One region of the Pseudomonas wenzhouensis genome, then DNA from elsewhere that is predicted to be linked to it. Evidence: predicted binding sites of a transcription regulator. Region 1 holds the regulator's gene; each other region holds the start of a gene.
What was found. The regulator sigma-54, encoded in region 1, starts transcription at its own class of promoters, with help from an activator protein. The targets are predictions, from matches to a motif close to ANTGGCATNNANNTTGCTNT.

Region 1 (7,460 bases):
GGATCTCTATCACCCCTGGTCGATCACTCCGGAGCAGGCCGTCGAGCAGGCGCTGGCCTGTGAAGCCGCCGCGTTCGCCGCTGATAAGCGGATCAAGAACGCCGATGGCACCAGCCTCAACACCCACCAGGGTTGCCGAGTGTATGGCAACAGCCACGGGTTCATCGGTGGTTACGCCAGTACCCGCCACAGTCTGAGTTGCGTGATGATTGCCGAAGGTGAAGGGCAGATGCAGCGCGACTACTGGTATGACGTCAATCGTCAGGGTGACCTGCTGGCCGATCCCGTGGGCATTGGCCAGCGCACCGCCGAGCGCGCTGTCAGCCGCCTGGGCGCACGGCCGGTGCCAACCTGCGAAGTGCCGGTACTGTTCGCTGCCGAGCTGGCCGGTGGATTGTTCAGCCATCTACTGGCGGCGATCTCGGGGGGCAATCTGTATCGCCAGTCCTCGTTTCTCGAAGGGGCGCTGGGTCAGCGCCTGTTCCCCGAGTGGCTGAGCCTCGACGAGCGCCCACATCTGCCACGCGCACTGGGCAGTGCCACTTTCGATGGTGATGGCCTGGCCACCTACGCGAAACCCTTCGTGGACAAGGGCGAATTGGTGTCCTACGTGCTTGGCACCTATTCCGGGCGCAAGCTGGGTTTGCCGAGCACCGCCAATGCCGGCGGCGTGCATAACCTGTTCGTCACCCATGGCGATGAAGACCAACAGGCGCTGCTTCGCCGTATGGGCCGTGGTTTGCTGGTGACCGAGCTGATGGGGCAGGGGCTGAATCTGGTCACCGGCGATTACTCGCGCGGCGCGGCGGGTTTTTGGGTGGAGAACGGCGAGATCCAGTTTCCGGTGCAGGAGGTGACCATCGCCGGCAACCTGCGCGACATGTTCCGCCAGATCGTTGCGGTCGGTCGCGACCTGGAGCGGCGCGGCAATATCTGCACCGGCTCGGTGCTGATCGAGAAAATGACTGTCGCGGGCAGTTGAAGGCGGCAGTCATCACAGGGCCATCGCTGGGTGGCCCTGGTTTTACTCGCCTTCGTCGAAGTAGTTCTCGATCAGTCCAACCAGCGCGGTCATCGCTTCTTCGTCCTGCTCACCCTCGGTCAGCAGGTGCACGGTTGTGCCCTTGCCAGCGGCCAGCATCATCACTGCCATGATGCTTTTGCCGTCCACCAGGCTGTCAGCACTGCGTCCGATACGAACCTGGCAGGGAAATGTGCTTGCCAGGCCGACCAGTTTCGCGGCGGCGCGTGCGTGCAGGCCAAGCTTGTTGATGATGGTGATTTCGCGTGCGGGCATCGCGGCGGACTTCCTTAGCTGAGATCGCGGTGACGTACCTGGACGCTCTTCAGCGGGGCTTTGAGTGCCTGGCTCAGGCGATTGGCCAGGTACACCGAGCGGTGATGGCCGCCGGTGCAGCCAATGGCAATGGTGACGTAGGCGCGGTTGCTGGCGGCAAAGCGCGGTAGCCATTTTTCCAGATAGGCGAGGATGTCCTGATACATCTCCTCGACCTCCGGCTGTGCGGCCAGGTAGTCGACCACGGGTTGATCCAAGCCGGAATAGTCGCGCAACTCAGGCTTCCAGTACGGGTTGGGCAGGCAGCGTGCATCGAACACCAGGTCGGCGTCGACCGGCATGCCGCGCTTGAAGCCGAAGGACTCGACAAGAAAGGCCGTGCCAGTCTGTTCCTGACCCAGCAGGCGCAGCTTGAGGGTGTCGCGCAGTTGGTAGAGGTTCAGCCGGGTGGTGTCGATCTTCAGGTCGGCACGGTCGGTGATTGGCGCCAACAGCTGGCTTTCATAAGCGATGGCTTCTGCCAGCGAGCGATTGTCGTTGGTCAGCGGATGGCGTCTGCGTGTTTCGGAAAAACGCTTGAGCAGGGTTTCGTCTTCGGCGTCGAGGTAGAGCACATCGCAGCGAATGTTGCGTGTACGCACTTCTTCGAGCAATTCCGGAAAGCGCTTGAGCTGGCTCAGCAGGTTGCGCGCATCGATGGAAACGGCCACCTGCGGCAACAGCATGTCGCTGTGCGGCAGGAAACGCCCGGCCAGATCCGGCAGCAAGCCGGCTGGCAGGTTATCGATGCAGTAGAAACCGTTGTCTTCGAGTACATCGAGGGCGGTGCTCTTGCCCGAGCCGGAGCGGCCGCTGACGATGATCAGGCGCATGTTCAGTGACCGTTCTGAATGTCTACGACGACCTGATAAAGCTCTTCGCCGCTGCTGGCCTGACGTAGACGTTCGCGCACATCTTGGCGATCGAGCATGCTGGCGATCTGCCGCAGCAACTCGAGGTGCGCATCGGTTGCCGCTTCCGGCACCAGCAGGACGAACAGCAGATCCACTGGCGCACCGTCAATGGCATCGAAGTCGACGGCAGCATCCAGATGCAGGACAGCGCTGATGGGTGCACTGCAGCCAGCCAGGCGGCAATGCGGAATGGCGATGCCGTTGCCGAAGCCGGTGGAACCGAGCTTCTCGCGGGCGATGAGGCTTTCGAAGATATCCTGGGTATCCAGGTCGGGCAGGTCGCGGGCAACCAGGTTGGCAATCTGTTCGAGTACGCGTTTCTTGCTGCCACCCGGCACGTTCACCAGGGAACGGCCGGGGGTCAGGATGTTTTCAAGTCGGATCATGGATGGGGAATGTCAGCGGGCCGTGGCGCCTTGCAGGCGTTCGAGCTGCTTTTCCTTGTGCTTGATGAGTTGACGGTCGAGTTTATCGGCCAGCAGGTCGATGGCTGCGTACATGTCCTGATGTTCGGCATTGGCGACGACTTCACCACCGGCAATATGCAGGGTGGCTTCGATCTTCTGCTTGAGTTTTTCGACCTCCATTATCACCTGAACGTTGGTGATCTTGTCGAAGTGGCGTTCCAGTCGGCCGAGTTTCTCGCCGATGTAGTCACGCAGGGCGTCGGTCACATCCAGCTGATGTCCACTGATGTTGACTTGCATACCGCTTTCTCCTTGTTGCCTTGTGTAAGAGATGGGTCTGGGTCAGACCCACCACCGGAACACTGTGGCCTGTTCGCCGGGGCGATCAGTCGATCTTGCTCACATCAGGCGTTTGCGTTCGCTGGAGGGCGCAATACCGAGAGATTCACGGTACTTGGCTACTGTCCGGCGTGCGACCTGGATGCCTTGTGCCTCCAGTAAACCAGCGATCTTGCTGTCACTCAATGGCTTTTTCGCGTTTTCCGCGGCAACCAGTTTTTTGATGATGGCGCGGATCGCGGTAGACGAGCATTCGCCGCCTTCGGAGGTGCTGACGTGGCTGGAGAAGAAATATTTCAGCTCGTAAATACCACGCGGGGTGTGCATGAATTTCTGCGTGGTGACGCGCGAGATGGTCGACTCGTGCATGCCTACCGCTTCGGCGATGTCATGCAGCACCAGCGGCTTCATGGCCTCGTCGCCGTAGTCGAGAAAGCCGCGCTGATGCTCGACGATCTGCGTGGCGACCTTCATCAGGGTTTCGTTGCGGCTTTGCAGGCTCTTGATGAACCAGCGCGCCTCCTGCAGCTGATTACGCATGAAGGTATTGTCGGCGCTGGAGTCGGCACGTTTGACGAACCCTGCGTACTGTGGGTTGACGCGCAGGCGCGGCATGGCTTCCTGGTTCAGTTCCACCAGCCAGCGGTCATTGTGCTTGCGCACGATCACGTCGGGTACCACGTATTCCGGTTCGCTGGATTCGATCTGCGAACCCGGACGCGGGTTCAGGCGCTGGATCAGGTCGATGACCTGACGCAGCTCGTCTTCCTTGAGCTTGCTGCGGCGCATCAGTTGGGCGTAGTCACGGCTGCCGAGCAGCTCCAGGTAATCGCTCACCACGCGCTGGGTTTCGTTGAGCCAGGGGGTGTTGCTGGGCAGTTGGCGCAGTTGCAGCAGCAGGCACTCGCGCAGGTCGCGGGCGCCGATACCGGCAGGTTCGAACTGCTGGATGCGGTGCAGTACCACTTCCACTTCGTCCAGTTCGACATCCAGCTCCGGGTCGAAGGACTCGGTCACTTCCTCGAGGGTTTCCTCAAGGTAGCCGTCATTGTTGATGCAGTCGATCAGGGTAGCGGCAATCAGCCGATCCTTGTCCGACATGGGGGCCAGGTTCAGTTGCCAGAGCAGGTGACTGTGCAGGCTTTCGCCACTTGAGGTGCGGGTGGTGAAGTCCCACTCGTCATCGTCGCTGCTGGGCAGGCTGCTGGCGCTGGTCTGGTAGATGTCTTCCCAGGCGGTATCGACCGGCAGCTCGTTGGGGATGCGTTCACCCCATTCGCCTTCTTCCAGGTTATCCACCGTCGGGGCGGTTTCCTGGTAGCTCTCTTCCTTGCTCGGAGCTGGGGTGGCGCTTTCGGCGCCATCAGCCATGGGGTCACTGTTGTCGAAGTCGTCGCCATCTTCCTGGCGCTCGAGCATGGGATTGGATTCCAGTGCCTCCTGGATTTCCTGTTGCAGGTCCAGGGTCGACAATTGGAGGAGGCGGATAGCCTGTTGCAGCTGCGGGGTCATCGTCAGCTGCTGGCCCATCTTGAGGACTAGCGATGGTTTCATTGCAGACCTTAATTTACTGGCGAGTTACGCCTTCCACATCAGGGCGCCGAAGCGCCGCCAGGAAGCAAATTATATGCCTGAACTTCTCGTTCTTGCCTAGGGGTTGCAATATTTCTGTAGCGAAACAACGGCGACTTGCAGGCTGTTTCAAACATCAGCAGCGCGCGCTGTTATCCGCTACAGGCGGAACTCGTGACCCAGATACACCTCTTTGACCGTCTGGTTGGCGAGGATGGCCTCGGCGTCACCTTCGGCGATCAGCTGTCCGTCGTTGACGATGTAGGCGGTTTCGCAGATGTCCAGGGTTTCGCGCACGTTGTGATCGGTGATCAGGATGCCAATGCCCTTGGTCTTGAGGTGATGGATGATCTGCTTGATATCGCCTACCGAAATCGGGTCGACACCGGCAAAGGGTTCGTCGAGCAGGATGAACTTGGGGTTGGTCGCCAGCGCGCGGGCGATTTCCACGCGGCGCCGTTCACCACCGGACAGGCTCATGCCCAGATTGCCAGCGATATGGTGGATGTGAAATTCCTGCAGCAGGTTTTCCAGCTCCGCCTGGCGCCCAGCACGATCCAGATCCTTGCGCGTTTCGAGGATGGCCATGATGTTGTCGGCCACTGACAGCTTGCGGAAGATCGAAGCCTCCTGCGGCAGGTAGCCGATACCTGCGCGCGCCCGCCCATGCATGGGCTGGTGGCTGACATCCAGGTCGTCGATCAGCACGCGCCCCTGATCGGCGCGTACCAGGCCGACGATCATGTAGAAGCAGGTGGTCTTGCCGGCGCCATTGGGGCCGAGCAGGCCGACGATCTGGCCGCTTTCGATGCTCAGGCTGACATCACGCACGACCTGGCGGCTTTTGTAGCTTTTCGCCAGGTGTTGGGCTTTGAGAATGGCCATTACTGCTGTTGATCCGCAGGTTTGTTCTTCGGTTGGATAACCATGTCGATGCGTGGGCGCGGCATGCTGACATTGCCACCCGTGGCACGGCCGGCATTGACGATCTGGCGGCGGGTGTCGTAGACGATCTTCTCGCCTTCAAAGGTATTGCCTTCCTGAATCACCTTGGCCTGGTCGATCAGTACGATGCGCTCGTTGCTGGCAAAATACTGGATCGTCTTGCCGTAAGCCTTGACGATGTCCTTGTCCACGGCTGGTTTCTGCTCGTAATAAGCCAGATTGCCCACCGCAGTGAATACGTCGATATCGCCACTGGCGGTCTGCGTGATGGTCACGGTGTCACCCGTGATCTTCAGCGTGCCCTGGGTGATGATCACGTCGCCACGGTAAACCGCGACACCTTGACGGTCATCCAGTTCGGCGCTGTCGGCCTGGATGCGAATCGGCTGATCGCGATCCGATGGCAGTGCCCAGGCCGCCGCGCTTCCCAATGCGGCACCGAGGGCGAGAATAAGGGGGAGGGTATTAACGAACCTCATGCTGGCCTCTTACGTTGGACGGCAGGATCATCCGGCCGTCATTCAAGTACGCTTTCATTCCTTGTGCCGTGGTCACCCCGTTGGCCGCGACGATTCTAACGGCTTGCTCGGTCTGCGCATATTCCTTGTCAGGAATTACGGTCATGCGGTTGCTGGTGATGATGGTCGGGCGGTTCTTGGCATCGGTACGGGCGATGCGCACATCATCGATCAGTTCTACCTCGACGCCGCCAGGCGAGACTTCGGCACGCTGGCTGGTGACATTCCAGGGCAGTTCGCTGCCGCGATAGAGATCCAGCTTGGGCTTTTCGACCAGCGTGATGTCGGTGCTCTTGACGTGTTCGAGCTTGTCCGCCGTCATGCGGTAATGCAGGGCGCCGTCATCCTGAAACTGCACGGTGCGTGCGCCCACGACGTAAAAGTCGACGACGTTGTCATTGGCGTTCTGGCGCGCCTGGCGGTCGGTATCCGGGGCCAGATTCCAGTAACCGAGAGCGGCCACCACGACGGCAATCAGAGCAAGGATCAGGGTGTTGGTGATTTTACGCGGCATGCTGTTCTCTACAGGTAGGCGGCTTGGGCCGCATCCAGTGTGCCCTGGGCGCGCATGATCAGTTCGCAGAACTCCCGTGCCGCGCCGTCGCCGCCGCGAGCCTGGGTGACGCCATGGGCGTGCTGACGCACGAAGCTGTCGGCGCTGGCCACGGCCATGCCCAATCCGACCCGGCGAATCACCGGAAGATCCGGCAGATCATCGCCAAGGTAGGCAACCTCTGTATAGCTTAGGCCGAGTTCGGCGAGCAGGCCGTCGAGAACCACGAGTTTGTCCTCGCGGCCCTGAAACAGATGCTGGATGCCCAGGTTGTTGGCGCGACGCTCCACCACCGGGGTCTTGCGCCCGCTGATGATGGCGGTGCGCACGCCCGAGGCGATCAACATCTTGATGCCGTGGCCATCGAGGGTGTTGAAGGTTTTGAATTCGCTGCCGTCTTCGAGAAAGTACAGGCGACCATCGGTAAGTACGCCATCGATGTCGAAAATCGCCAGTTTCACGGCGCGGGCACGTTGCAGCAGGTCGTTCATCACATTACTCCGGCGCGCAGCAGGTCATGCATATTGAGGGCGCCGACCGGGTTGTCCAGGTCGTCGACCACCACCAGTGCGTTGATCTTGTTGTCTTCCATGATTTTCAGGGCTTCGGCGGCGAGCATTTCCGCGCGGGCGGTCTTGCCATGAGGGGTCATGACTTCATCGATCAGGGCCTGGCGTGCGTCGATGCCCCTGTCCAGGGTGCGACGCAGATCGCCGTCAGTGAAGATACCGGCCAGGCGGCCATCCGTCTCCAGTACCACGGTCATGCCCAGGCCTTTCTGGGTCATTTCCAGCAGGGCGTCGCGCAGGCTGGTACCACGATGTACGCGTGGCAGGGCGTCGCCGGCATGCATCACGTTCTCCACCTTGAGCAGCA
Region 2 (7,460 bases), 940 kb from region 1:
TCGCTGACTGCAGCCACTGGCTGCTCGATCTGCGCGAAGGGGTTGGGACGGCTCGACGGCTGCTTGATCTTCGACATCTGCCGCACCAGCACGTCGGCCAGGCCGATGCCGCGCCCTTCCTTGGACAGCGTCACTGCCAACTGCTGGTCGTGCATGTCCTGGTAGGTCTTGCTCTCGTTGCTGTTCATGAAGTTGCCCTCGCCGAACGCGGCGTTGGCCGAACGCATGGCCTTGAGCATTTCGTTCATGAACAGGGATTCGAACTCCTGCGCGACCTTGCGGATGTTCTGCTCGGTATCGCCGCCCACCTTGAACTGGTTAAGGCGATTGATATCCGTGAAGGCGCCACTGTCGATGGGGCTCTTGCCGTTACCAAGCAGGCCTGCAGAGAGTCGGGAGTCCATACGCTGTACCTCTTTAAATCACGATCAGGTCAGCCTGCAGGGCGCCGGCTTGCTTGAGCGCCTCCAGGATGGCCATCAGATCGGAAGGTGCCGCGCCCACCTGATTCACCGCACGGACGATCTCGTCGAGACTGGTGCCGGGGCCGAACTTGAACATCGGCTTGGCCTCTTCTTCTGCCCCGACGCGCGAACGCGGAACCACAGCCGTCTGCCCACCGGACAGCGCCTCGGGCTGGCTGACGATGGGGTCTTCGGTAATGGTCACGGTCAGGCTGCCATGGGTCACGGCGGCAGGCTGCACTTTGACGTCCTGGCCGATGACGATGGTGCCGGTACGCGAATTGATGATGACCTTGGCCACCGCCTTGCCGGCCTCGACCTGCAGGTTCTCGAGAATCGACAGGTAGTCGACGCGCTGATTCGGGTCGAGCGGCGCGCTGACGCGAATCGAACCGCCATCGATAGCCTGCGCAACACCCGGGCCAAGCAGATCGTTGATCTGGTCGACGATATTCTTCGCCGTGGTGAAATCCGGGCGATTGAGATTCAGGGTCAGGTAGTTGCCCTGATCGAAACCACTCGGCACCGGCCGTTCAACGGTGGCGCCACCCGGAATGCGACCGGCAGACGGCACATTGACGGTGATACGCGAACCATCGGCGCCGCTGGCATCGAAGCCACCGACCACCAGATTGCCCTGGGCAATGGCGTAGACGTTGCCGTCGATGCCCTTGAGCGGCGTCATCAGCAGGCTGCCGCCACGCAGGCTCTTGGCGTTACCGATGGATGAGATGGTGATATCGATGGTCTGGCCAGGTTTGGCGAACGCTGGCAGGTCGGCATGCACCGACACCGCCGCGACGTTCTTCAACTGCACGTTGCCACCTGGCGGCACCTTGATGCCGAACTGCGCCAGCATGTTGTTGAAAGTCTGTACGGTGAACGGAGTCTGGGTGGTCTGGTCACCGGTACCGTTGAGACCGACCACCAGGCCGTAGCCAATCAACTGGTTACTGCGCACGCCCTGGATGGAGGCCAGATCCTTGAGACGCTCGGCCTGAGTCGGCAGGCTCAGCAGCAGGCAACCGAGCAGGGTCGCCAGCAACAGCCAGTCATTGGCACCACGACGACGGTAGCCCCGATGCGCAACCGCGAACTGTCGGCGGCATGCGCCGGCATGAGCTGCATCACGCCCGCGCCCACGCGCCGCCGGCTTGGCTGCCGAGGTGACGGCAAAGGCCTTGCGCGCCGAGCTACCGGCTGTCAGCCGCGCACACCAGCGGGACCATTGCACGAGCAAGAAGGACGGTGATTGATTCATCCAGGCTTTCATCTGCGACACCCCGAGATCAGAACGGCCACATCGGGCTGAGGAAGAAGCGGCTCAACCAACCCGGCTGACTGGCATCGGCAAAGGCGCCAGTGCCCGAATACGTGATGCGCGCATCGGCAATACGGGTGGAGGCCACGGTGTTATCGGTGGCGATATCGTCGGCACGCACCAGACCGGAAATACGCACCAGCTCGTCACCGGTATTGAGGGTCATCCACTTTTCGCCGCGCACGGCGAGAATGCCATTGGGCAGCACCTCGGCGACGGTTACGGTGATCGAACCGGTCAGACTGTTGCTCTGCCCGGCCTGGCCGGAACCGCTCGCCGCACGTTCGGCGTCCCAGCTCGCTTCCAGACTCAGATTGGGGTTACCCATGCCCAGGGCGCCAAGACTTCGCAGCGGATTGTCAGGGCTCACCGCCATGCCGAACAGATTGGGGGCACCGAGACTTGCGCTGCTGTCTTTCTGCAGATTGCTGTTGGCGTTCTTGCTGGCCTGGGTGCGCTCATTGAGCGTGATAGTGATGATGTCGCCGACACGAAATGCCTTGCGGTCGTCATACAGGCCGTTCTCGAAGCCTGCCTGATAGATCGAACCATTGTTCTGCGCGGCCGGCAGCGGCGTACGTGGCAATACAGGTGCGTAATAAGGGTCGTCCGGCTTGGCTGTCGGCGCCATGCAGCCGCTACTGAGCAGCAAGCCAGCCAACAGGGGGAAGCACACTAATTGCCGGTTCATAACCACTACCTCGCGGCGTTCACAACAGAGTCAATAAATCAGAGGTTCTGCGTCACGAAGGACAGCATCTGATCAGCGGTGGAAATCACCTTGGAGTTCATTTCGTAAGCGCGCTGGGTGGTGATCATGTTCACCAACTCCTCCACCACGCTGACGTTGGAGTTCTCCAGGGTGTTCTGCAGCGTGGTGCCCAGACCGTTCAGGCCTGGCGCTCCCACCTGCGGCGCACCACTGGAACCGGTCTCGAGGAACAGGTTGTTGCCGATGGCCTCGAGACCTGCCGGGTTGACGAAGTCAGCCAGCTGGATATTGCCGATGATTTGCGGCTGCGGGTTACCTGCAGTGGTGACCGACACGGTGCCGTCCTCACCCACGGTGAAGGTACGTACTTCAGCCGGCAGGACGATGGCAGGCTCCAGGGCGAACCCCTGAGAGGTAACGATCTGACCATCGGAGTTCAGGTGGAAACTGCCATCGCGGGTGTAGGAAACGGTGCCATCCGGCTGCAGAATCTGGAAGAAACCACGGCCATTGACGGCCATGTCCAGCGGCTGCTCGGTGGTTTGCAGACTGCCGGCGGTGAAGATCTTCTGCGTCCCCACCACACGCACACCCGTGCCGAGCTGCAGGCCGGAGGGCAGCTGACTGTCCTGGGTGGACTGACCACCCGGCTGGCGACGGATCTGATACAGCAGATCCTCGAACTCGGCACGGTCGCGCTTGAAGCCGGTGGTCGAGACGTTGGCCAGGTTGTTGGAAATGGTGGTCAGGTTCATGTCCTGAGCGGACAAACCGGTCTTGCTGACCCACAGTGCCGGAAGCATATCGTTTCTCCTCGGGCGCCGGTTTTACGGCGCCGCGTGCTGGTAATTAGCTAATCTGCAAAACCCGCGCCATGGCCGACGAATTGTCTTCAGCCGTGCGCATCATCTTCACCGACAGCTCGAACTGACGGGACAGGGAAAGCATCGCGGTCATCTCTTCCACGGCGTTGACATTGCTCGCCTCGAGAAAACCGGAGGTGACCTGAACAGTGGCATCGGCCGCCACCTCGGGCTGACTTTTGACGCGGATCAGGCCATCAGTGCCCTTCTCCATGCTTTTGGGATCAGGGTTGACCAGCTTGATGCGATCGACTTCGGCGAGCACATTGGGGTCTTCGCCCAGCGCACGGATGCTGATGGTGCCGTCCTGGCCGATCTCCACCTTTTGCTCCGGTGGCACGGCAATCGGCCCGGCATTGCCTATCACCGGCAAACCGTTGCCGGTGCGCAGCACACCCAGCGCGTCGATATTCAGGCTGGCGGTACGCACATAGGCTTCGCTGCCATCGGGCGCCTGCACGGCGATCCAGCCCTTGCCACCGACGGCCACATCCAGATCACGCCCGGTTTCCTGCAGCGAACCCGAACGAAAGTCAGTAGCCGGCCGTTCACTCATGGCGAACACACGCGCCGGAAAGGTTTCACCGAACAGCGGCATGGACCGCGCCTGCTCGAAATCACGACGAAAACCCGAGGTGGAAACGTTCGCCAGGTTGTTGGCATGGGCGCGCAGACCCAGGGTGTTGTTCTGCGCTCCGGTCATGGCGACGTACAGCATCTTGTCCATGGTCATTCTCCGAGTGGGCGACACGCCCTTGGCTCTTTGCAAGCAATTAAGCAAGCCCTGTGCCACATACGAAAAATAACAACAAGATACTGATTTAAAAGAATTTTTATTGACCCGGAAAGGGCATCCGAATCTCTCGACGGCGGGGTTTTGCCGCCCCCGAAACGGCAAAGCGGCAAGCCAGGCTTGCCGCTTTGTCTCTCCAGAGGATCATCAACGCAGGTTGATGATGGTCTGGGTAATGGCGCTTTCGGTTTCGATGGTCTTGGCGTTGGCCTGATAGTTACGCTGGGCGACGATCAGGTTCACCAGTTGATCGGACAGCTCGACGTTGGAATCCTCCAGCGCGCCGGCCTGCAGAGCACCCAGCGTACTGCTACGCGGCGTACCGATCACCGGCTCACCGGACTCGAACGACTGCGCCCAGGCCGTCTTGCCCACCGGAGTCAGACCCTGGACGTTGGCAAAGTTCGCCAGCAGCACCTGCCCCTGCACCTTGGACTGGCCATTGGTGTAACGGGCGAAGATCACGCCGGTGTCATCGATCTCGATACCGGCCAGTTGCCCGGTGGTATAGCCATCCTGACTGACAGCATTGACACCGAAAGACGCCGCATACTGGGTCGAACCGCGCATGTCGAACGTGAAGGACTCGCTGTCAGCGCCGTTGGGCACCAGGGTACCGGGATTCAGAGGGTCTTCCTCAGCAGGGATCCAATCGGTATCCGCCAGCGCAAAGATGCCGTTAGGTGTCAAGGCAGGGATTAAAGGCGCATCAAGGGCCGCGTTGGGAGGCGTGCTCGCCAAAGGCGTGATCGCTGGCGTGGCCAACTGCCCTGATGCATCGTAGTTCACCGCATAACTGAACGGCTGGGTGCTGCTGGGTTCCCGTGGATTGACGCCATCGATCAGCACATGCATGACCCAGCCATTATTGGCCGGTGCTTCGTTCTTGACGAAATACTGAGTCATCACATGGGCATTGCCCTGGGTATCGTAAATGTTGGTCGAAGTAGACCAGTTGAAAGACCGCGAATCGCTAGGGTCAAACGTAGGAGCTGCTGCAGGCCCGGCATTGACCGGACGTACGGCGTTGGAGTTGAGGTTGGTCACCTGAGTGACTGTCGTGGTCGCCCTGGGCTCTTGCTGGCCAGAGCTGACTCGCAGATCAGCCTGAACCGGCAAGATGTTGCCACTTTCATCCGCTGCATAGCCCTGCAGGCGGTAACCGAAATTATTGACCAGGTAGCCGTCGCGATCAGTGCCGAAGTAACCAGCACGGGTATAACCAATCTCTCCGTTGTTGCTGGTCACGAAAAAGCCATTACCGTTGATCGCCAGGTCCAGGGCGTTGTTGGTGTAGTTGATATTGCCCTGGTTGAACAGCTGCGATACGTCCGCCAGCAACACGCCGCTGCCCTGCGCATTCTTGCCGGTACCCAATACGGAGGCCGCATAGACATCGGCGAACTCGGCACGCGACTGCTTGAAGCCGGCAGTCCCGGCGTTGGCAATGTTATTACCGGTAACGTTGAGGTCGCTGGTCGCGGCACGCAGACCACTGAGACCAATATTGAACGACATGGAAGACTCCTTTGCCGGAACGCCCGGCGGCAATAATTACTGGCCGATGACCTGCACTTGGGAAAGCGGAACACTGCCCAGGCCGGCCAGGTTGAGCATCAGCTCATTGCCGCCCAGGGTGACGCTGTCGACGTTGGCCGGCAGCATGGTGTACAGCGCCTTGGTTTCACTGCCGTAGGTCGCCTGCGCCTCGAATTTGTAGGTGCCCGGCGGTGCCACGTTTCCGCTGGAGTCCTTGCCGTCCCAGATGAAGCTGACATTCCCCGCCGCCTGCTCACCCAGATTGACCCGGTTAACCAGTGCACCGGCGTTGTTGTAGACATTGACGTACACGTTGCTACTGCTCACCGGCAGCACGGTGCTGGCCTTGAAGCTCTCGCTGGTGTCGACTACCGCCTTGTCGCTCGGGATGATGACCTTGCGCCCGACCAATGAAGAGGCCTGCAACGCCTGCGAAGACTGGAAGCTGGAAAGCATCGAGCCCATGCTGGTATTGAGCTTCTCGATCCCCTCTACCTGACTGAACTGCGCCAACTGAGCAATGAACTCACCGTTGCCCTGCGGCTCCAGCGGGTTCTGGTTATTCAACTGCGCCACCAGCAGGTTGAGGAACTCGTTCTTGCCAAGCTCCTTTTTCTGAGTGGTTTCCTGCTTGATCTGGTACTGATCGAGTACCGAACTCGTGCCGCTTACTGTGCTCATCCCTCGTCTCCTCGATACGTTACTGACCCAGGGTCAGCACGCGCTGCAGCATCTGTTTGGCGGTATTCATCATTTCCACGTTGGTCTGAAAGGCACGGCTGGCAGAGATCATGTCGGCCATTTCCTCGACCACGTTGACGTTCGGGTAGTAAACGTAGCCATCGCCGTTGGCCATCGGGTGATCCGGCTCATAGCGCGGCATCAGGCTGCTCTGATCCTCGATCACGCCCAGCACCTGAACACCACGCCCGGCCTCGTCCTGCTCGGCGAACAGCGAACCCCGGTCACCACCCTGCGCTTGCTGAAACACGGTGGCGAATACCGGATGACGGGCGCGATAGGTCTGCTCAAGACTCGACGACACGGTCTCGGCATTGGCGATGTTGCTGGAAATGGTATTGAGACGCGTGCTCTGGGCACTCATGCCGGTTCCGGCGATATTGAAAACACTGGCAAGGGACATGGCCTGACTCCTTATTCGCCGCGCAGGGCTGCAGTCAGCCCTTTGAATTTGCTGTTGAGAAAGGTAAAACTGGCCTGGAACTGCACCGCGTTCTCGGCGTAGTTCGACTGCTCGATCTGCAGGTCGACGGTGTTCTGATCCAGCGAGGCATGGAACGGCGTGCGGTAAGGCAGCTCGGCCTCGCCACTGAGTACACCGTCGGCGGCGATATGACGGCTGTCGGTACGGTTCAGCGATACCGGGCCACGCTGCTGACGCGCGCTTTCGGCGGCCAGCACGCTGGCAAAGTCGAGATCACGCGCCTTGTAGTTAGGCGTATCGGCATTGGCGATATTGTTGGCCAGCACCTCGGCGCGCTGGGCGCGGAAACCGAGAGCCTGTTCATGGATACCGAGTGCTCTACCGAAGTTGATGCTCATGCTCTGAACCTTTGCCGCAGGGGCCGTCTGATCACTGTTGCCAGAGATAAAGCAAAGGCTGTGCCATATAAAAAATCACATATAAATCAACTGATTAGTGATTAATCCAGGCAAACAGAAGGGCAAAGCGGCAAGGACTTACCGCCCTCAGGCAAACAAGCGGCAAGGCCAGTCCGGCCAATTGCCGCCTGCAGCGCGCAAGCCC
Region 3 (7,460 bases), 570 kb from region 1:
GCTGACCAGTACCTGGATGGATGTGGACAAGGTGGATTTCCGGCAGGAGCCCTTCGACTGTGCGGTGCTGCTGTCCGATGGCCATTTCCCCGATGAATGGGAAAGCACCGAGCTGTTTGCCGAGTGGTTGATCCCGGTGTGCAGCGCTGCCGATGCCGCGGATGCACCCTGGACGCTCGAGCGCCTGCTTGCGGCGCAACAGTTGCACCCGACGCCGGATCGCCGTGACTGGCGGCGCTGGCTGCAGGCCACCGGGCTCAGTGATCAGGTGCCACTGAAAAGCGGGCAGATGTTCGACATGCTCGAACTGGGCATTGTCGCAGCGGCGCGTGGTTATGGTGTGTCCATCGGCGACCTGTTGATGGTGGCCGAGGATGTGGCGCTCGGACGGCTCGGACTGCCCTGGCCAACAGCCGTACTGAGTGGCGAGAGCTATTATCTGGTATGGCCGCGTGCGCACCGGGCGCAGGGGCGCCTGCGGCGTTTGCGTGACTACCTGCTGGCAGAGGTCGCCGCGCTGGCGCTGCCCGAGGTTGAGCGCTTGCGCTGAGCGAGGTCATGGCCTGCGTACGGGGCGCTGCCGACCATCAACGGCCGGGGCGACCCCGCGCAGCGTGAGCGGACTGCAAGGGTGCGCATGAGTGTCGGCCTCTATTTATTGATCGATTAAATCTATCAAAGGCTGTGTTTCGGCATTGTTTTGGTAATAAATGACGACCGTATGGCGCTTTGACATTGACCGAGCGCAATGCTCAAGTATCCTCGCGCGCCTTCGCCGAGTCATAGGACGACTAGGTGGTATCGACATTGCTTGAGTCATTTGCCCAGACGCTCATGGCCGCACACCCGGAGCCCTCATGAATCCTTCCCGCTCTCGCATAGCCCTGCAACTGGCGACCATTCTGGCTTTGCTGCTGGTACTGCTGATCAGCGTCAGCACCCTGTTCGCCCTGCGTTCACTCAACGAGGCCAATCTGGTCACCCGCGAAAAGCACCTGGGCAGCGAAGCCGGGTTGCTGGCCGACCAGCTCGAAACCTTCCACGGCAGCCTGCGCGAGAGTACGCAGCGCCTGGCTGGGCTGTTCGAGCAGCGCTTCAGCAGTGGCTTGCAGGTACGCACCGATGAGCGTGTGAGCATTGGCAGCCTGCAGGCTCCGGCGCTTTACCTGGGGGCTACACGCCTGAACAACCACTTCACCGAGGTTGATGACTTCACCCGTATGACGGCGGGTGTGGCCACGGTATTCGTGCGCGATGGCAGCGAATTTATCCGTATTACCACCTCGCTGACCAAGCAGGACGGCACTCGGGCATTGGGCACGGCGCTCGACCACGCACACCCGGCCTATCAGCGCCTCTTGGCCGGGCAGAGTTATGTGGGCCGGGCCTTGCTTTTCGACCGTAACTACATGACCCAGTACACCCCTGTGCGTGATGGCCGTGGGCAGGTCATCGCCGTGCTGTTCGTCGGCTTCGACTACACCGATGCGCAGACGCTGCAATTGAACAAACTGAGCGCATTCCGCATTGGCAATACAGGTTCACTGGCGGTGCTCGACGAGCACGGCAAGTGGCTGGTCAAGCCCGCTGGCACGGGCGCTCTGGAGACACTGCCGGCAGCCCTGAGTGAGCGGATTGCCCGTCCCGGTGAGGGCGGCTTCTGGACGGATGCCGGGCAGACGTTCTACAGCGTCGCCATGCCCTTCGCCGGTGGCCCCTGGACGGTGCTGGCAAGCATGCCGCGCGAGGAAATCCAGGCAGTGACCTGGCGTGTCGGTACTCAGTTGGCCATGGGCAGCGCGATTACCCTGTTGCTGGCGGTGATCGCCGTGGTCTGGCTGCTGCGGCGCAAGCTCAAGCCGCTGGGTGATCTGGTCAGGCAGGCGCAGGCGCTGGGGGCCGGCGACCTCGGTGCGCGCATGGCGCAATCCAGTGATGACGAGATTGGCGAACTGGCGCGCAGCTTCAACCACATGGGCGAGGCACTGGCGGCTATGGTGGCGGGTATTCGCAGCGCCGCCCGGGATGTCAGTGCGCGCTCGCAGGCGCTGTCCACGCTGTCGCACGATGCCTATCAGGGTATTGATCAGCAATCTGGCGAGATCAGCAGCATGGCCGGCGCGGTGGAGGAGTTCAGCGCCACGTCACAGAACATCGCCGACAACATGCGCAACACCGAGCGCCTGGCCAGTGCCAATGCCCAGCAGACGCGCATTGGCCGTACCTCGATGGATCAGGCCTCCGAGGCACTGGTGCAGATTGCCGAAGCCCTTGAGCAGACCTCCACGGTGATCAACGGCCTCGGTCAGCGCTCCCAGGAGATCGGCGGCATCGTCAGCGTGATTACCGCGATTGCCGACCAGACCAATCTGCTGGCGCTCAACGCCGCCATCGAAGCTGCGCGTGCAGGCGAGCAGGGCCGTGGTTTTGCCGTGGTCGCCGATGAGGTGCGCAACCTGGCCGGACGCACCCGTGAGGCGACCAACGAGATCTCGGCGATGATCGGCAGCATCCAGAGCGAGACGGGCAGTGCCATCGCCACTATGGAGCAGGGCCGGCAGCTCATGCAGGACGGCCTGGAGCGCAACGCCAAGGTGGCGTCAGCGCTGGCGCAGATCAGCGAGCAGAGCGATGCTGCTGGTGAGCAATTCGCCGCCATCACCACCGCCACCAGCGAGCAGAGCAGTACCGCGACCGTGCTCAGCGCCAACCTGCAGAGCATTGCCCAGGCCAATGGTGAGCAGCGGCAAGTGGTGGCCAACCTGGGCGACACTGCGCGCGAGCTGGACCATCTGGCCTCGCAACTGCGTCAGGAGGTCGAGCGCTTCCGTTGAGTCACCCTGCTGCGGGGCGATACTGCAGCGCTTCGGCCAGGTGGGCACGGCTGATGTGCTGTTCCTCTGCCAGGTCGGCCAGGGTTCGCGCGACCTTGAGCACGCGATGGGCCGCGCGCAGGGACAGACCCAGGCGTTCGCAGGCGCCCTCCAGCCACTGCCGGTCGGCATCGCCCAGGGCGCAATGCTGGCGCAGGCCGGGCAAGTCGAGAAAGGCGTTGGCCACGCCCTGGCGCTGCAGTTGCCGGGCGCGGGCCTGTGCGACCTTGGCGGCGGCCTGAGCGGTGCTTTCGCCATCCTGCGGTGCAGCATTGAGGGCCGTTGTTTCGCGGGCTACCGTCAGGTGCAGGTCGATGCGGTCGAGCAGTGGCCCCGACAGCTTGGCGCGGTAGCGCTGGATCTGCTCCGGGGTGCAGCGACAGCGGTTGCTTGGGTCACCCAGGTAGCCACACGGGCAGGGATTCATCGCCGCCACCAACTGAAAACGCGCCGGGAAACGCACCTTGTCGCGTGCCCGGGCAATCACGATATGACCGCTTTCCAGCGGTTCGCGCAGCACTTCCAGCACCTTGCGGTCGAACTCCGGCAACTCGTCGAGAAACAGCACGCCCATATGGGCCAGGGTGATTTCACCTGGTTGCGGGCGGCTGCCGCCGCCGACCAGTGCCGGCCCCGAGGCGCTATGGTGCGGGGTGCGAAAGGGGCGTTGCGGCCAGTGCTGCAGAGGCGCGTGGCTGGCCACCGAATGAATCGCCGCAACCTGCAGCGCCTCGCTTTCGTCCAGCGGCGGCAGCAGGCCGGGCAGGCGGCTGGCCAGCAGCGTCTTGCCGGTACCGGGCGGGCCGCTGAGCAGCAGGTTGTGTGAGCCGGCAGCCGCCACCAGCAAGGCGCGTTTGGCGGCCGACTGGCCCTGGACTTCGGCCAGATCCGGGTAGGGGCGGCTCTGTCTGAGCAGCCCCTGTGCAAGATAAGCGTCGAGCGGTGCGCTGCCGTTGAGGTGCGCGGCGATCTGCAACAGATGCTCGACGGCGATGACCTTCAGCCCTGAGGCCAGGCTGGCTTCTTCGGCATTGGCGTGCGGCACCATCAGGGTGCGTCCGGCGGCCCGTGCGGCCAGAGCGGCGGGCAATACGCCCTGCACCGGGCGTACCGCGCCGGACAGCGCCAATTCGCCCAGGCATTCGTATTCATCCAGTGACTGCGCCGGCACCTGGCCGCTGGCGGCGAGAATACCCAGGGCGATGGCCAGATCGAAGCGTCCGCCGTCTTTCGGCAGATCGGCAGGTGCCAGATTCAGGGTGATGCGCTTGCTCGGAAATTCGAACGCGGCATTGAGGATCGCACTGCGTACACGATCCTTGCTCTCCTTGACCGCCGTTTCCGGCAGGCCCACCAGGGTCAGGGACGGCAGGCCGTTGGCCAGGTGCGCTTCGACGGTGACGGCCGGGGCTTCGACGCCGACCTGGGCGCGGCTGTGGACGATGGCCAGGGACATGATCGCTCCTTGATCTGTAACTGCCCCGCCGGACTCAATCGGCGGGCGGGTTCAGCTTGTTTTCCAGCTCGACGACCTTGGCCTCCAGTGCCTCGAGGCGGGCACGGGTGCGGGCCAGCACCACCATCTGGCTGTCGAACTCGTCACGGCTGACCAGATCGAGCTTGCTGAAGCCGCTCTGCAACAGCGCCTTGAACTGCGCCTCCAGTTCGGCACGCGGCAGCGGGCTGTCGCCACTGAACAGGCGCGAGGCGTGAGTGCTGAGGGTGTCGAGCAGGGCTTTTGGCGGCAGCATGATCAGGTTCCGTAAACAAACGGTCGGCAGTGTAGCACGCAGCTGTCAGCGGGATGTTCAGGCGTGGTCTGCACGATTTTTGAGCATTGCGTGATGTGTCTCCGCACCAAATGTGTGCGGCGCGTCCGGTGTGAAGGGCCGGGCAATGCCGCCCGAAACAGGTAAAGGCTTGATAGATGGCGCTTTTGCGTGAGCTGGCAAGCTTTCTGCTTAGACCCCAGCGACGCATGCACCGATGCAGTTCCGGTGCGGCAGGCGAAGCGGGGAGTGTTTCGTCGGGGCGGTTAGTGGGTATCGATCACGCCAGGCTGGAGCGGTCGGTGCATTACAAAAGCCAGACACTGCGCTTAGACTTGGCCCGGGTTCGCAATTCCTGGGGCATGTCCACCTTTCACGGGAGAAAGTTTCATGAAACTAGTCACTGCCATCATCAAGCCGTTCAAGCTGGACGACGTGCGCGAGTCACTGTCGGAGATCGGCGTGCAGGGCATTACCGTCACCGAGGTCAAGGGCTTCGGCCGTCAGAAAGGCCATACCGAGCTGTATCGCGGAGCCGAGTATGTGGTCGATTTTCTGCCCAAGGTGAAGATCGACGTGGCCATCGCTGACGATCAGCTCGATCGTGTGATCGAGGCCATCACCAAGGCTGCCAACACCGGCAAGATCGGTGACGGCAAGATTTTCGTAGTCAACCTGGAACAGGCGATCCGTATTCGTACCGGCGAAACCGATACCGACGCGATCTAACAAGCCTCCGAACCCCACGCCCCAGGAGTAAACCCATGACTCTGCGAACTTTCGCAGGGCTAGGAGCCCTTTTGTCCTCGAATTCTGCTCACACGCCGTTTTCGAGGGCCAATGCCGGAGCAGGCGATGCCCTCGCCGCTCTGCTGTGCCAGATCCTCTTCGGGTCTCGCGCTCGCCTAGTGATGGGAATGCCTGGTCGCCTTGCGGCGGCAGGGGTTCCGGTGATCCAGAACGAGCGTGGCAACGACCTGTAAAGCATGCGGAACGCGTCCGGCGCCAACCTGGACGTTTCTACCGAACAGCGCACAACAAAAGCGCCGGCAAGAGGTGAAAAATGGATAACACAGCATTGACTGCATTGCAGTACGGCTTCGATACCTTCTACTTTCTGATCTGTGGTGCCCTGGTAATGTGGATGGCAGCGGGTTTTGCCATGCTCGAATCCGGCCTGGTGCGTGCCAAGAACACCACCGAGATCCTGACCAAGAACGTGGCGCTTTATGCCACCGCCAGCGTGATGTACCTGCTGGTCGGTTACTACATCATGTACTCCAGCCCGGAAGGCGGCATCTTCCCTAGCCTGGGTTTCCTGATCGGTGACGAGAACACCGCTGAGGCCGTTCTGGCTGGTGGCGAGGATGCACCCTACTACTCGGCCCGTTCGGACTTCTTCTTCCAGATCGTGTTTGCCGCGACCTGCATGTCGATCGTTTCCGGCGCTGTCGCTGAGCGCATGAAGCTGTGGGCTTTCCTGGCTTTCGCCGTGGTCATGACTGGCTTCATCTACCCGATCCAGGGTTTCTGGAAGTGGGGCGGTGGCTTCCTCGATGCTGCAGGTTACCTCGACTATGCCGGTTCCGGTGTGGTGCACATGGCCGGTGCTTCCGCCGCTCTGGCTGGTGTGCTGTTACTGGGTGCGCGTAAGGGCAAATACGGCCCGAATGGCCAGGTCAACGCCATTCCGGGTGCCAATCTGCCGCTGGCCACGCTCGGTACCTTCATCCTGTGGATGGGCTGGTTCGGTTTCAACGGTGGTTCGCAGCTGAAGATGAGCACCATCGAAGACGCCAACGCCGTGGCCCAGGTGTTCACCAACACCAACATGGCTGCAGCCGGTGGTCTGATCGTCGCGTTGATCGTGGCCCGCCTGCTGTTCGGCAAGGCTGACCTGACCATGGCGCTGAACGGTGCGCTGGCTGGCCTGGTGGCCATCACTGCCGAGCCGCTGACCCCGAGCGCCCTGCAGGCCACCCTGATCGGTGGCGTGGGTGGTGCGCTGGTGGTGTTCTCCATCCTCGGTCTGGACAAGGTGAAGATCGACGACCCGGTGGGTGCCATCTCCGTGCATGGCGTGGTCGGCATCTGGGGCATCCTGGCCGTCTGCCTGACCAACGAAGACGCGTCGCTGGGCGCTCAGCTGCTGGGTATCGTCAGCATCTTCGCCTGGGTGTTCATCGCCAGCCTGATCGTGTGGAGCATCATCAAGGCGGTGATCGGCCTGCGCGTCAGCGAAGAAGAGGAATACGAGGGTGTGGACATCGCCGAATGCGGCATGGAAGCCTACCCGGAGTTCACCGGCAAGAAGTGAGTTTCGCCGGGAATGACAAGGGCGCCTTTAGGCGCCCTTTGTTTTTTCTGGCAGCACGCTAGAATGCGCGCGCTGGAGCCATCGAGAGTGAGAGCGGCATGTGGCAGCAACGCATCATCAGTCTGCGTCCGCGTGAGCGCGGTTTTCATCTGGTGACCGAAGAGGTGCTGGGCGCATTGCCGGAACTGGCGCAGGTGCGTGTCGGTCTGCTGCACCTGTGGCTGCAGCACACCTCGGCATCGCTGACGGTCAACGAGAACGCCGACCCTGCAGTGCGCCGGGATTTCGAACGCTTCTTCAACCGTCTGGTGCCGCAGGGTGAGGCAGGCTACGAGCACGATGACGAAGGGCCGGACGATTTGCCGGCGCACTTCAAGGGCAGTCTGCTGGGCGTTCAGCTGCAGCTGCCGATACAGCAGGGACGGCTGGCGCTGGGCACCTGGCAGGGTATTTACCTGGGCGAGCATCGCGATCATGGCGGTGCTCGGCGAGTGGTGGCGA

Region 2: the regulator sigma-54 is predicted to act here: its motif matches at 4,135-4,154, upstream of J7655_RS08570 (flagellar basal body rod protein FlgF).
Region 3: the regulator sigma-54 is predicted to act here: its motif matches at 4,818-4,837, upstream of glnK (P-II family nitrogen regulator).

Annotation. Positions count from the first base shown of each region.
Region 1 covers NZ_CP072610.1:910,995-918,454, forward strand. The annotation lists gene pmbA (metalloprotease PmbA) at 1-982, shown strand, start outside; gene J7655_RS04085 (HPr family phosphocarrier protein) at 1,025-1,297, opposite strand; gene rapZ (RNase adapter RapZ) at 1,312-2,169, opposite strand; gene ptsN (PTS IIA-like nitrogen regulatory protein PtsN) at 2,172-2,636, opposite strand; gene hpf (ribosome hibernation-promoting factor, HPF/YfiA family) at 2,649-2,957, opposite strand; gene J7655_RS04105 (RNA polymerase factor sigma-54) at 3,057-4,550, opposite strand; gene lptB (LPS export ABC transporter ATP-binding protein) at 4,728-5,453, opposite strand; gene lptA (lipopolysaccharide transport periplasmic protein LptA) at 5,453-5,992, opposite strand; gene lptC (LPS export ABC transporter periplasmic protein LptC) at 5,979-6,545, opposite strand; gene J7655_RS04125 (KdsC family phosphatase) at 6,554-7,075, opposite strand; gene J7655_RS04130 (KpsF/GutQ family sugar-phosphate isomerase) at 7,075-7,460, opposite strand, start outside.
Region 2 covers NZ_CP072610.1:1,855,881-1,863,340, reverse strand. The annotation lists gene flgJ (flagellar assembly peptidoglycan hydrolase FlgJ) at 1-404, opposite strand, end outside; gene J7655_RS08585 (flagellar basal body P-ring protein FlgI) at 418-1,737, opposite strand; gene flgH (flagellar basal body L-ring protein FlgH) at 1,754-2,476, opposite strand; gene flgG (flagellar basal-body rod protein FlgG) at 2,515-3,300, opposite strand; gene J7655_RS08570 (flagellar basal body rod protein FlgF) at 3,347-4,087, opposite strand; gene flgE (flagellar hook protein FlgE) at 4,301-5,671, opposite strand; gene flgD (flagellar hook assembly protein FlgD) at 5,708-6,373, opposite strand; gene flgC (flagellar basal body rod protein FlgC) at 6,393-6,836, opposite strand; gene flgB (flagellar basal body rod protein FlgB) at 6,848-7,255, opposite strand.
Region 3 covers NZ_CP072610.1:337,647-345,106, forward strand. The annotation lists gene J7655_RS01590 (LysR substrate-binding domain-containing protein) at 1-550, shown strand, start outside; partial or broken gene J7655_RS20875 (Cache 3/Cache 2 fusion domain-containing protein) at 858-1,979, shown strand; gene J7655_RS20880 (methyl-accepting chemotaxis protein) at 2,112-2,834, shown strand; gene J7655_RS01600 (YifB family Mg chelatase-like AAA ATPase) at 2,836-4,329, opposite strand; gene J7655_RS01605 (accessory factor UbiK family protein) at 4,364-4,624, opposite strand; gene glnK (P-II family nitrogen regulator) at 5,033-5,371, shown strand; gene J7655_RS01615 (ammonium transporter) at 5,706-6,959, shown strand; gene J7655_RS01620 (secondary thiamine-phosphate synthase enzyme YjbQ) at 7,058-7,460, shown strand, end outside.